3 regions of the Neobacillus sp. S1115 genome follow, and region 2 is predicted to be linked to each of the others. Evidence: riboswitches for the same ligand, from Rfam matches in the RefSeq annotation. Region 2 holds a riboswitch; each other region holds the start of a gene.

Region 1 (4,256 bases), 1.3 Mb from region 2:
TAATGGACCAATTTTTAACATATCAACCGCCTCCTACAAAATGAACTATTTCAATTCGATCTTTATCTGCTAATCTAGTACTTTGGTGTTCCAGCTTGGTTAAAATTTCACCGTTTACTTCGACCACAACGACTTTATCATGGATTTCAAAATGCTGAAGAACATCTGAAACAAATACCATACTGTCTGATAATTGGGTCCATTCGCCATTTAATAATACCTTCATGGTTTACCTCCTACCAACATATTTCTGTCGAGCCGGAAAGCTGATAGCAGATTCTCATCTTTCAGTCTGCCTTCGATTAATTCAGCCACTAGTTTCCCTGTAATCGGGCTAAGTAGAATCCCATTGCGAAAATGCCCTGCTGCCACAAACAAATTTTTCCACCTCGGATGCGCGCCAATGTAAGGCAGTCCATCACCTGTCTGTGGCCTAATTCCAGCCCACACCCTCTCCCACGCTGCCTCTTTAATTTGCGGTATGATTTGGGTTGCTCTTTCCAGCAAAGTGGAAATCCCTTTTGCTGTTACCTTTTTATCGAATGTATGTTCAATCATGGTCGCACCAATATAAATTTCTCCATTCTTTTTTGGTACAAGATAGCAGCGTTTATCTGAAAAAATGGTTCTATTGATAATTGGCCTTTCTGTTTTAACGGAAAAGCATTCACCTTTAACAGGATACATGTTCATCTCTAAACCAGATTCACGGATTAATTGGGCCGCCCAAGCACCGGCCGCAACAACAAAGTTATCACTAAGGATGGTTCCGTTCGTGGTTTGCACCCCTATCACCTGACCGTTTTGATAAAGAAAAGATAGCACTTCGGTGTTTTCAAGTATTTTAGCACCAAAATGGACCGCCGCTTTTGCGAACGCCTGCGTTAACTTTGCAGGCTGTACATGCCCGTCGTTCGGGAGATACATCGCTCCAGGTACGCTTGTTGAAAGTGACGGTTCCATTTCTCGTAATTCCTTCGCATCCAGCCATTTTATGGTTGGATCCCATTTCTTTTGAAAGGTGACCTGTTTTTTTACTTCTTCTGCTATGTCTTCGGTTTCTGCAATTTTTAACATCCCTTTATTGACAAACTCGATTTCCACACCAGTAGTTTCCAATAATTCATTAGCGAGAGCCGAAAACATTGATTGACTTTTTATCGCCAACTGAAATAATGGACCGTCATGTTCAAGTTCAGCTTGCGCAGCCAGCATTCCGGCGGCAGCACTTGATGCTTGGCAGCCGATTTGTTCTTTCTCAATAATGATGACTTTTCTTCCTTGCTTTGATAACTGATAGGCAATCGAGGCTCCATTAACACCACCTCCAATTATGGCAACATCAAATGTATGATCCATATTTCTCACCTCCATCTCTAAATGCATGTATGTAAGACTTTACGGCTAATAAGGGGTCACGAGCATCTAAAACACCTGACATGACAGCGATACCCGTTGCCCCTGCCTGTAGGACTTCTTCCATATTCTCCGGCGTTATCCCGCCAATGGCAATCACCGGAATGTTCAGCTGTGACAGCCGTGTTAATTCTTCTAGCCCTTTTGGGGTCTTTCCTGGTTTTGATTGCGAAGGGAAGACATGACCGTATAGAACGAAATCAGCTCCATTCTCCTTTGCATTTTGTCCTTCTTCATAGGAGTGAATGGAAGTCCCGACCCTAAGTTGAGGAAAATGCTCCTTTACACAGGCTGTATCTAAACTATGATAGGCTAATTGAACACCAAGGGCCTTTGCCACGATTGCAACATCTACCCGATCGTTAATCACGATTTTTGATGGAGGGACGTTTTCATTTGTTAAAAGTTCGACTGCTTGAAAAAGTTCCTTTGCTGATTTTTGTTTTTCCCGCAAGTGTAGCGCAGTTACAAATGGATGAATATCCTTCGCTATTTCAGCCAATTGATGGATCGACATTTTACCATTGGATATAAGATGCAACTCTTTTTCTTTTAGACTAGTAAAAATACAACTCCCCCCCTTTGAATGGATTTCGCCGGTCTAAGGAAGCGCAAAACAGGCAAAACAAAAAGCCACTTCCTTTTGTAAGAAAGTGGCCGAAATTTAGAAATAAAAATTTTGCTCTCCAAAAATCCCGTTGTCCACTTCCCTACGCTGGCATTAACCAGATCAGGTTCATAGAGTCCCGAAGTCACACTTCAATCTCAGCCTTTTCAAAAAGGCACCTCTAGCGGATTTGATTCATATTCATTTGAAAAGATTACCTCATATGGATATATGGTAACATTTTATTCAAAAAAGTCAAACATTTCAAACCTTATTTGCTCGTACATTTCATCAAATTGCTTTGAAATATTTCTTATATACACCTATTTTGAGGCACGAGAACCGTCCCCATGCATCAAATTTTTATGCTATAATCACTTTAATATAGTGGAAAGCAGGCTGTGTATGGATAAAAAAGTAGGCCAATTTCTAATTGAGAATGAACAAAAGTTTATACATTTTTGGGAAGAGCAAATTATTATCCATTATTACCGGGATAATCCAGAGCTAATATTAAAGAACGGTCATTTAATGTACCATCTCATAACAAATTCAATTTTAAAGGGATTCTCTGATGAAGATGTTAAATTATTGGCGCACAAAGTAGCCCTGGAACGGGTCGAGGCTAATGTCAATATTGGGGAATTTGTTTATAATGTAAATCTGGGTAGAAGTATAATTATTAAATATTTAAACCTTTCCGGACTCATACCAGAAGAGCTGCAGCCAACGATTGACTTGGTCAATAAACAGTTCGATTTATTCTGTTTCTATGCTGTTTCTAAGTACACCGAAATCAAAGATAAGAAACTACAAGAACAAAATTTATTTATTTCCCAAACACATAAGGACCGGTTGGCGATTCTTGGACAAATGTCTTCTAGCTTTGTTCATGAATTTCGCAACCCGCTCACTTCCGTTATGGGCTTTATAAAACTATTAAAGCACGAGCATCCTAATCTACCATATTTAGATGTTGTCAGCCAAGAATTAGATCAACTTAAGTTCAGAATTACTCAGTTCCTTCATACATCAAAACTGAACACGCTGGCAGAAAGCCAGAATGAAGACATTACCATCCATTTATTAATAGAAGAAGTGCTTGATTTCCTCTATCCAAGCATCGTCGATGGCAATGTCCAAATTCATACAAATATCGATGCTGATATTTGTATCACGGGCGATCGGAATGAGTTAAAACAAGTTTTTCTCAATCTTTTAATAAACGCAGTTGACGCTGTGTGTGAAGAAGAAAATCTGCGGAAAATTGATATCCAAACAAATATAGATGATCACCAAATTAAGATTCGTATTTCTAATAATGGCCCTACTATCGATCCTGAAGCAGTACATTTAATTTTCGAACCCTTCTTCACTACTAAGAAACTAGGCACAGGTATCGGCTTATTCGTTTGTAAGAATATTGTTGAGAAACATCACGGTGAAATAGAATGTATGTCTGATAATCATGTTACTACCTTTCAACTTACGTTACCTATTAAAAAGAATTAAAATCCATTTACACCGCCCATGCGGTGTTTTTTATTTGTGTAATATATTCGTTTAAATGAGCAGTCGGTCACATATTGCTTTTCAATGCGACCGAACTTTCAATGATTTTCTCCGGGTATGGAGTTTTTTGCTTTCATAGTCCAAAGGAAAAACGCGCTAAAAACGGTTACCCTTTTAAAAGAACTAGATTGCCAAAATTCAAAGATGCTGCGTGAATCTTTACCAGTACCAGATCATCGTTAAGTATAGGTTTTTCTACCTCTTCTGTTTAAGAACATCGGGTGTACCGTACTTCGTGTACACAACTGCTTTCATTACCCCACCTCTATTGCGTTATATTCATTCATATGTTTTGAAGATTACGAATTAGACCAATAGTCTTAACAAGTGACGAATCCTTTGTCTTATAGGGTTTTCTTCTGTATACTCAAAACCGAGGAGTGATTACGTGATAATGCATGTTTATGAAAAATTAGAGGTCGCCCTTGAAGATTGGGAAATGATGAAGAAAGCTTCAGAGGATGAAAGCGAAGAATGTGCCGAACGGTTTGAAAGGCATTTTTATGAGTTTATTGACGAATTAAAGATTTGGTTTCAGCAATTGGACCAACCGCCAGCCACTATCGATGATGCAGAAAATCTTCCTGAAATCAGTGATATAATCGAGCGTTTACCGGCACCGCTTCAACTCAACTTTTTAACAGAATTGGAGTTAATTGTT
Region 2 (4,256 bases):
ATTCCGTACCAGCAGATGCCGCATGTCTATGCCAAAATTCGCGAATCGGGTGGCTGCACCCTAGCGACCACGAAGTCGGAATCGTTCGGGAATACTTTTATTGAATCGATGGTGTGCGGGGTTCCTGTTGTGGCTTCGAACATCATGCCAATTAACGAACTGGTGGTAAATGGTGAGACAGGCTTGCTTTATCGGGGCCAAAACGTCGACGATGCAGCCAAGCAAATCTATGAGATTGTAGATAATCCCGACATGCATCGAAAAATGTCGGAAGCTGCAGTTCGTCGGGTGGAAGAGAATTTTGCCATCCACGTGGTCGCGGATCAATACGTTCACTTATTAAAATCATTCATTCAATTGGAGAGGAATGGAGATGGGGAGGTGGAGGCGACTTGATTAAACCTGTGTCATATCAGAAAAAATTACAAGGAAAATCGAACGCTCATTTAATCATGTTTGATGATGGCAGGGAGTATGTGGTGAAATTTTTTCAGCAAGGCTTTGAAAGATCTTTGCCCAATGAATGGGTCGCCTACTGCCTTGGGCGATATCTAGGATTGCCAATTCCATTTGGCAGAATCGTAGAAATTCCGGAGGAATTCTCGTTACAGGTGCCTGAACTTGCCGAGTTGGGACACACCCAATACCAATTTGCATCTTTGTTTATTCCCGATTGTCTGGATGGCCACAAGGTTTCAAAAATTTCTTCTATTGTTAACCACCAGTCATTAGCGGGTATTATTGCATTTGATTATTGGCTGTTTAATCGTGATCGGACTCGTATGAATGTTCTTTTTCAAGAAGTTGCCTCAGGTTCAGGAGCGTATAAGCTATGGATGATAGACCAGGCAGAGGTTTTTGGTTCCTATAATTGGACCCAGGAGGATGTAGATAATCTCCCTGCCGATTTATTAAAAAGTGCCACACATGAATTGATGTCGGCCTATATCGAGGATGAAAAAATATTTTATGAGCACCTGGAAATTATTCAAACAATCCCCATTTTATTAATAGAAGAAATTGTTGAGCTTATCCCGGAAGAATGGGGCGTCACAAAAGACGAAAAAAAAGCAATAGTAACAACACTCGTAACAAGGCGAAAAAAAATTCTTCCTAAATTGCTCGAAAGGTTTATGAAAAGAAAATGGGTGTCAGACACCACAAAAAGACATTTTGGCAAATTGTCCACCTGAGGCGAATGAATTGTAAAATAATGGGTGATCAATCGTTTAAACCGTCATTTTTTGACGGTTATTTTTTTGTTTTTTCGTGGTTTTTGGTTGAATAGGCTGTTTTGTGATGGGAAATTATTGTGTTTATTCCTTGGGAAAGCGCATGAAGTGACATTTCTCGAGTTGTGAGGTCGCTAGAGTGATGTACAAAACGACATGACCCGACATGAAGCTGTATTCCCACTGTTTGCCTTTATATAAATCATTTGGCATATAATCATTTAAATTGCTTTTTGTAGGTAAAATGAATATTGTGTATGTTAGACATAATCGGACAGGGGAGAATTTTATCTTGAGCAAACAAGTAATTGTTTATACCACCAACGACTGTATCGAATGCACAATGGTTAAGAAAGTCCTGACTGAAGAAGGAATTCCTTTTGAGACAAGAAATGTGGCAGAAAATCCTGAGTATCAAAAGGAAGTGGAAAAATACGGTTTTCTCGGTGTTCCTGTTACGGTAGTGAATAACCGTGCGGTAAAGGGTTTTACAAATGATCTTAAAGAATTGATGGAGCTTGCGAAAGAGAGCTAATAAGTACAAATTTCGGAAATCGAGTATTTCGGAGTTTTTAGAAGCGGGTTAAACAAAAGTATTTTTAAGATATTTTTCTTTACAAAAAAGATTCTTAGGTTTATTCTGATGATAATTTCATATTTGATGTAACTACTAGGGGTGCCCTGTTAGCGGGCTGAGAGAAAACGGCTAGTTTTTAACCCTTCGGACCTGAACTGGATAATACCAGCGTAGGAAAGTAGACCATGTTTAATTTTTACGGTTTCTTACTTAACTTAACCAGGTCCTTTATGAGGGTCTGGTTTTTTTTATTTTTTAAAAGGAGGAGAAGGATTTGCTTAAAAACAACTTGTTTGAAACGTTGCAAAAAGTAAGAGAAGTAAAACCGCTTGTACATAATATTACGAATTTAGTGGTAACCAATTTTACAGCGAATGGACTTTTGGCTTTAGGGGCATCACCGGTAATGGCCAATGCTGCTGAGGAAGCCGCAGATATGGCACGGATCGCCAGTTCACTAGTTTTAAATATTGGCACTTTAAATTCACAAACGGTAGATTCGATGATTTTGGCAGGGAAGGCGGCCAATGAACAAGGTATTCCGGTTATTTTTGACCCGGTGGGTGCAGGGGCAACCCCTTATCGGACGGAAACAGCGCAAAGGATCATGAGGGAACTAAGAGTATCCATAATTCGAGGGAACGCCGCTGAAATTGCCAATGTCGTTGGAGAGAAATGGGAAATCAAAGGTGTCGATGCGGGAAGCACAAATGGTAATATTACCGATCTCGCCATGACTGCTGCCGAAAAATTAAACTGTATCGTCGTCATTACAGGGAAGGAAGATGTCGTTACGAATGGGAGTACCACTTATGTTGTGGCTAATGGACATCCATTGTTAACAAAAGTGACAGGTACTGGTTGTCTATTAACCTCCGTTATTGGTGCATTTACCGGGGTGGAGAAGGATTTACTGCAGGCATCTGTTGCTGCAGTCTCGATATACGGAATAGCCGCAGAAAAGGCGGCGGAACTAACGGTGGAATCAGGCCCAGGAAGCTTTCAAATCGAATTTTTGAACCAGCTTTCGAAGGTTGCTGCAGATGACATCAATCTTTATTCTTCCATAAAAAAATTAACAGGAGGAGGGCAATAATGAAAAAGGCGTTAACGATTGCAGGTTCCGATTCTGGCGGTGGAGCCGGAATTCAGGCGGACCTAAAAACGTTTCAGGAGTTAGAGGTTTTTGGCATGTCCGCATTAACCGCTGTTACAGCGCAAAATACATTAGGTGTCCATGGAGTTTATCCAATGACAGCAGAGGCGGTTATCGAACAGATGAAAGCCATCGGTGAGGACATGGGGACTGATGCGGTGAAAACGGGTATGTTATTTAATGCTGAAATTATTGAAGCTGTATCTGTTAATCTTACAAAATATCATTGGGATAATGTTGTTGTCGATCCTGTAATGATCGCAAAAGGCGGGGCTTCCTTGCTGCAAATTGAAGCAATTTCTGCGATGAAGAAATTTTTAATGCCGCTTGCCAAAGTGGTTACCCCGAATATTCCAGAGGCTGAGGTCCTAACCGGGATGTCTATACGTACAGCAGAAGATAAGCAGGAGGCAGCAAAAAAATTACATGCCTTAGGGGTGCAAAACGTTGTGCTGAAAGGCGGCCATGATGAAAACCCTTCAGAATCAACAGATCTCCTCTTCGAAGGAAAAGAATTCTATACTTTTACGAGTAAGCGAATTCCGACTAAGAACACACACGGCACTGGCTGCACTTTTTCAGCAGCGATTACTGCTGAACTGGCTAAGGGAGCAGATGTATATCAAGCGGTCATCAAGGCGAAGGATTTTATTCAGGCTGCAATTGAAGATGGGATTGCGATTGGACAGGGACATGGGCCGACAAACCATGGGGCTTACCGGAAAAGAATCATGGAGATGGTCCAATCATGATAAACTTACGGGAAGCCTTGAAAGTATATTTTATTATGGGAACAGCCAATTGCAGGAAGGACCCGGTTGAGGTATTGAAAGAAGCCATCGCCGGAGGAATTACCTTTTTTCAATTTCGGGAAAAAGGCGAAGGGGCTTTAATCGGGGAAGAAAAATATGCTCTTGCGAAAAAACTGCAAAGCCTATGCAAAGAACACAGAATTCCGTTTATCGTTAATGATGATCTTGAACTGGCAATCGCGCTTGACGCAGATGGGGTTCATATTGGTCAGGAGGATGAACCGGCTGTAACAGTCAGAAATCAAATTGGCGATAATAAAATTCTTGGTGTATCCGTTCATACGCCGGAGGAGGCCGAAGCAGCACTTAGCGCTGGTGCCGATTATTTCGGAATTGGACCGGTTTATCCAACAAAAACGAAGGCCGATGCAAAGCCATCAAGAGGGACTGCACTGATCGAGGAACTGCGAAGTCAAGGAATTGCTGTACCGATTATTGGAATTGGCGGGATTACAAGTGAAAATGCGGCAACTGTCGTG
Region 3 (4,256 bases), 2.9 Mb from region 2:
TTAAACTGGTCTTCCCATCTAAATTCGAAACGGGCTTTTGATAAAGCATTGTCTCTTTTTTGTGCACCGGGGTGCCCTTTGGCCAAATCAGCGGCATGAGCGGCAATTTTATAAGCAATGACTCCTTCCCGGACATCATCTTTGTTCGGTAAGCCTAGATGCTCTTTGGGTGTCACATAACAGAGCATCGCTGTTCCAAACCAGCCGATCATCGCCGCTCCGATAGCTGAAGTAATATGATCATATCCTGGTGCGATATCGGTGGTTAAAGGTCCTAACGTATAAAATGGCGCTTCTTTACAAATTTCCATTTGCTTATCGACGTTCTCTTTGATCATATGCATCGGTACATGACCTGGCCCTTCAATCATCACCTGCACATCATGTTTCCAGGCAATCTCCGTTAATTCCCCCAGCGTTTCAAGCTCTGCGAATTGTGCTTCATCATTTGCATCAGCAATACTGCCTGGACGGAGCCCGTCTCCAAGAGAAACAGAGATATCATATTGTTTCAGGATTTCACATATTTCTTCAAAATGAGTATAGAGGAAATTTTCCTTATGATGAGCCAAGCACCATTGCGCCAAAATCGAGCCGCCGCGGGATACAATGCCTGTTGTCCGTTTTGCCGTTAAAGGAATATATCGCAGCAAAACGCCGGCATGGATTGTAAAATAGTCGACCCCTTGTTCCGCCTGTTCAATTAACGTATCGCGGTATATTTCCCATGTTAAATTCTCGGCAATCCCATTTACCTTCTCAAGTGCCTGATAGATTGGGACCGTTCCGACTGGTACGGGAGAATTGCGAATGATCCATTCTCTCGTTGTGTGGATATTTTTTCCGGTCGATAAATCCATGATGGTATCGGCGCCCCAGCGAGTTGCCCACGTCATTTTTTCAACCTCTTGCTCTATAGAGGAGGTAACGGCCGAATTCCCGATATTTGCATTAATTTTCACATGAAAGTTTCGTCCAATAATCATCGGTTCGCTTTCCGGGTGATTGATATTGGCTGGGATAATCGCTCTCCCGCTGGCAACTTCTGCACGGACAAATTCCGGGTCCCTATGTTCACGAATGGCTATGTACTCCATTTCAGGGGTAATCATGCCTTTTTTGGCATAATGCATCTGGGTGACATTTTTTCCTGTTTTAGCTTTAAGGGGTGTTTTATTTACATTGGGATACCATTCAAGGTTTGCACGTTCGTCCCCTTCATGGAATCCGTTATCCTTGGCCTTTATTTCTCTTCCAACATATGCCTCCACATCATTCCGCTCGAGAATCCAATCCTTGCGCAATGCTGGAAGTCCGCTTTGAATATCGACCTGATAATTCGAATCAGTGTAGGGGCCGCTCGTATCATAGACCCGAACAGGCTCATTTTCTTCTTCTCCAAAAGCAGCAACGGTTCGAGTAAGTTGAATTTCTCTCATCGGAACCTTAAGATCGGGTCTTGCCCCTTCGACATATACCTTTTTACTTCCAGTGAATTGTGATTTTAACTCGATGTTCCCTTCCACTTGCTTCTGCATGTAACTTCCTCCTTCAAAATGGTTTGATTTTGCACCCTGGGAGTTACAGCGCAGTTCATTACTGGAAAGTAATGGAGGACAATACAAAAAGGTTCTGTTTGCACAGAACCTGATTTTTTCATCCAAAAGTAGCGGTACCCAAATTAAACCACGGACACCTTTGATACTACTTCCCTACGCTGGTATAATCCAGATCAGGTTCAAAGGGTCAAAGAATTTATGCATTCTTCTCTCAGTCCGAGCCATCGGACCCCCCCAGTAGAGCATTTCAAACAATATTAAGTTATAATCTTACAGTCAAAATATATCAGAAATTTTTGGAAATGGAAAGCTTTTTGGTAAACTTTGTGGTTATCGGAACAGATAATTCTCATAACTGTTTTTCAAACTTTCACCTTTTGTTCATAGTTTGTTCATATCTGGAGGGTAAGATAAAAGTGTGAAAAGGACAATCTCAGTCACACTTTTTCATAACCCCCCCTTTTAATATATCGTGTTGGATCCGGCAATCGGCCGGGTCCTATTTTTTTGCGGAATCTGGCAGGCGAACCAGATTCTTTTTTTTGAAAAAAACGCAAAAAAAAGAGGAAGTACTCCCCTTCCCCTTATACTTTCAATATTATGAATTTGTCTTTTCTTTTGAGTTAGTGGACTCGTCTTCTTTAGTGCTGCCGTCGTCTGTTTCCTTATCGGAAGACTGGTCGTCGGAGCCAGCTGGATCCTCCAACTCCTGCTGCTTTTTTTCGCTAGGAGTTTGCATGGATTCCTTGCTGTTTGAAGGAGTCGCTTCTTGTAAAGAACTTACCGGTTTGTCGATATACTTACTAGGGTTAACCGCGACGCCATCTTTACGAATTTCAAAATGGACGTGTGTTCCAGCTTTTTCATTGAACATGCTTTGCCCAGCCTTGGCAAGAACATCTCCCTGTTTCACCTTGTCGCCAACTTCAACTTTAATGTCTTTCACGGACTGATATTGTGTTACAATACCTTTGTCGTGTTCAATTTCGATGACATTTCCAAGCACCGCGTCTTCTTCAACACGAGTGACAGTTCCGCTGAGTGATGCTAATACATCAAACGTTTCGCCGTCCTTCATGGTGATGTCGACACCAGTATTCGGGTTGTATGTGTTCTCGTAGAATACTAATGCGGCTTCCTGGTCTTCAGCTTTCGCACTGAAATCATAGAACTTTGTCTTGATGACAGCTGTTGCTGCATCCTTCACCGGCATTTTGACGTTTTCTAAAGCCGAGTTAACTTCAACTGCAGGCGGGTTGGTCTTTTTGCCAGTAATATCAGTAGACTTGTAATCGTATTTGTCTGAGTCTCCTGCGCTGGACTGGTACCAAAGAACACCTGTTAAAATGATTGCTGCACTTGCGATATAGATGGCTGGAAATACCCAACGCTTCTTGAAAAAGCGTTTTACGCTGGAACTTTGAGAAGATCGTTTGTTTTCTTCCTCTCTCATTTTCATCACCTCAGCAATCATTCTGAACAGATAACTAGAATTATATACACTAGTCTGAAAAAAATTTTATTTTTTGTAATTGCCTGCGTTTTTATGCATCTTTTTGAAAAATTTTTAGGGGGAATTGTTTCATGAACGTGTTAAAATGGGTGCTGCGGGTCCTGCCCGTGCTTTACATGGCAGCCATCTTCATTCAATCGAGCCTGCCGTCGGACCACTTCGTGCGCCTGCCCGATTCGACGATTGACCACACTATTAAAGAATCATTGCATTTAATAGAGTTTGCGATTTTATATGTATTACTAGTCCTCGCATGTTTGACGTTTAGACGCGGTAACGCTGACCTGCGCAGCAATGCTGTCGCCGGTTTCAGTTTTACGCCAGGCTGGAACTTGGCTTGTGCCCTGTTTGCGGCCTTCTACGGCATCAGTGACGAAATCCACCAATCGTTCTATCCATACCGCTCCGCGTCGCTATTTGACCTATTTAAGGACTTCCTCGGCATCAGCGTCTGCTACTATTTTATTCGTGGTGCGCTGTATAAGGGTAAATTTGCGGGGCTGGCGAAGCTGCTCGGCCGCGTTCGGTCTGTTTCTTAAAACCACTGCTGGTTGGCGGTGGTTTTTTTATTGCAATACGGGATGATGGTAAACACGGTCTTTAAATGTACCACTATGGGGGAAATCTGCGGTCGTTAGAAAATGGCTGGCCACTCTTATCGAATCTATATGGAGAAACTCTCTTAGCTCAGAATTTGTGATAGTCGGTTTTATTAAAAGGAAATAATCGTTGATGGCTGGAATATGGGCAGTTTTCGATTTGGCGTTACACTTTGGGCACCACCAGGTTCCGGAATGATAAGTCATCGGCAAAAAGCGGCAATCGGGGCACTTCACACCAGTGGGGATTTCTTTAGGAGACAGGTGGAATTGCTTTAATATATCGGGATTATCGGGAGTGTGCTTCGATAGAAGTAATTTATTTACCTTTTTTAAATCCTTGGAGCCTAGCTTATCTATCTTTTGAAATTCTTTAATTTGTTCTATTTTTTCTATTAAAAATTCACTATTACATACATTCCGAAGAATCTCTTCATTCCCGTGCTCCGCTGTAATCAATGTTTTTTCATTACTGTTTACAAAAAGATAATGGATTGGAACGTTTGGAAAATGGTGCTCTTGCAGCCACCCGTTTAGCTTTCGCGCCTGGAGCTTGGCCTGCAGCACCGGATTCTTTATGCGTTC

The links. Region 2 has a riboswitch for thiamine pyrophosphate ahead of thiM (hydroxyethylthiazole kinase). Riboswitches for the same ligand answer to the same signal wherever they lie in the genome.
Region 1: another riboswitch for thiamine pyrophosphate. It lies ahead of tenI (thiazole tautomerase TenI); the one in region 2 lies ahead of thiM (hydroxyethylthiazole kinase).
Region 3: another riboswitch for thiamine pyrophosphate. It lies ahead of thiC (phosphomethylpyrimidine synthase ThiC); the one in region 2 lies ahead of thiM (hydroxyethylthiazole kinase).

The regions. Positions count from the first base shown of each region.
Region 1 covers NZ_AP038275.1:3,959,677-3,963,932, forward strand. Annotated here, with positions in the region: gene ACZ5B7_RS19110 (thiazole synthase) at 1-21, opposite strand, end outside; gene thiS (sulfur carrier protein ThiS) at 23-226, opposite strand; gene thiO (glycine oxidase ThiO) at 223-1,359, opposite strand; gene tenI (thiazole tautomerase TenI) at 1,343-1,957, opposite strand; TPP riboswitch at 2,107-2,216, opposite strand; gene ACZ5B7_RS19130 (histidine kinase N-terminal domain-containing protein) at 2,429-3,535, shown strand; gene ACZ5B7_RS19135 (hypothetical protein) at 3,990-4,256, shown strand, end outside.
Region 2 covers NZ_AP038275.1:2,629,736-2,633,991, forward strand. Annotated here, with positions in the region: gene ACZ5B7_RS12745 (glycosyltransferase family 4 protein) at 1-396, shown strand, start outside; gene ACZ5B7_RS12750 (HipA family kinase) at 393-1,193, shown strand; gene ACZ5B7_RS12755 (glutaredoxin family protein) at 1,525-1,767, shown strand; TPP riboswitch at 1,895-2,003, shown strand; gene thiM (hydroxyethylthiazole kinase) at 2,084-2,905, shown strand; gene thiD (bifunctional hydroxymethylpyrimidine kinase/phosphomethylpyrimidine kinase) at 2,905-3,717, shown strand; gene thiE (thiamine phosphate synthase) at 3,714-4,256, shown strand, end outside.
Region 3 covers NZ_AP038275.1:6,013,611-6,017,866, forward strand. Annotated here, with positions in the region: gene thiC (phosphomethylpyrimidine synthase ThiC) at 1-1,538, opposite strand, end outside; TPP riboswitch at 1,693-1,805, opposite strand; gene ACZ5B7_RS29195 (peptidoglycan DD-metalloendopeptidase family protein) at 2,158-3,012, opposite strand; gene ACZ5B7_RS29200 (VanZ family protein) at 3,144-3,611, shown strand; gene ACZ5B7_RS29205 (nuclease-related domain-containing protein) at 3,639-4,256, opposite strand, start outside.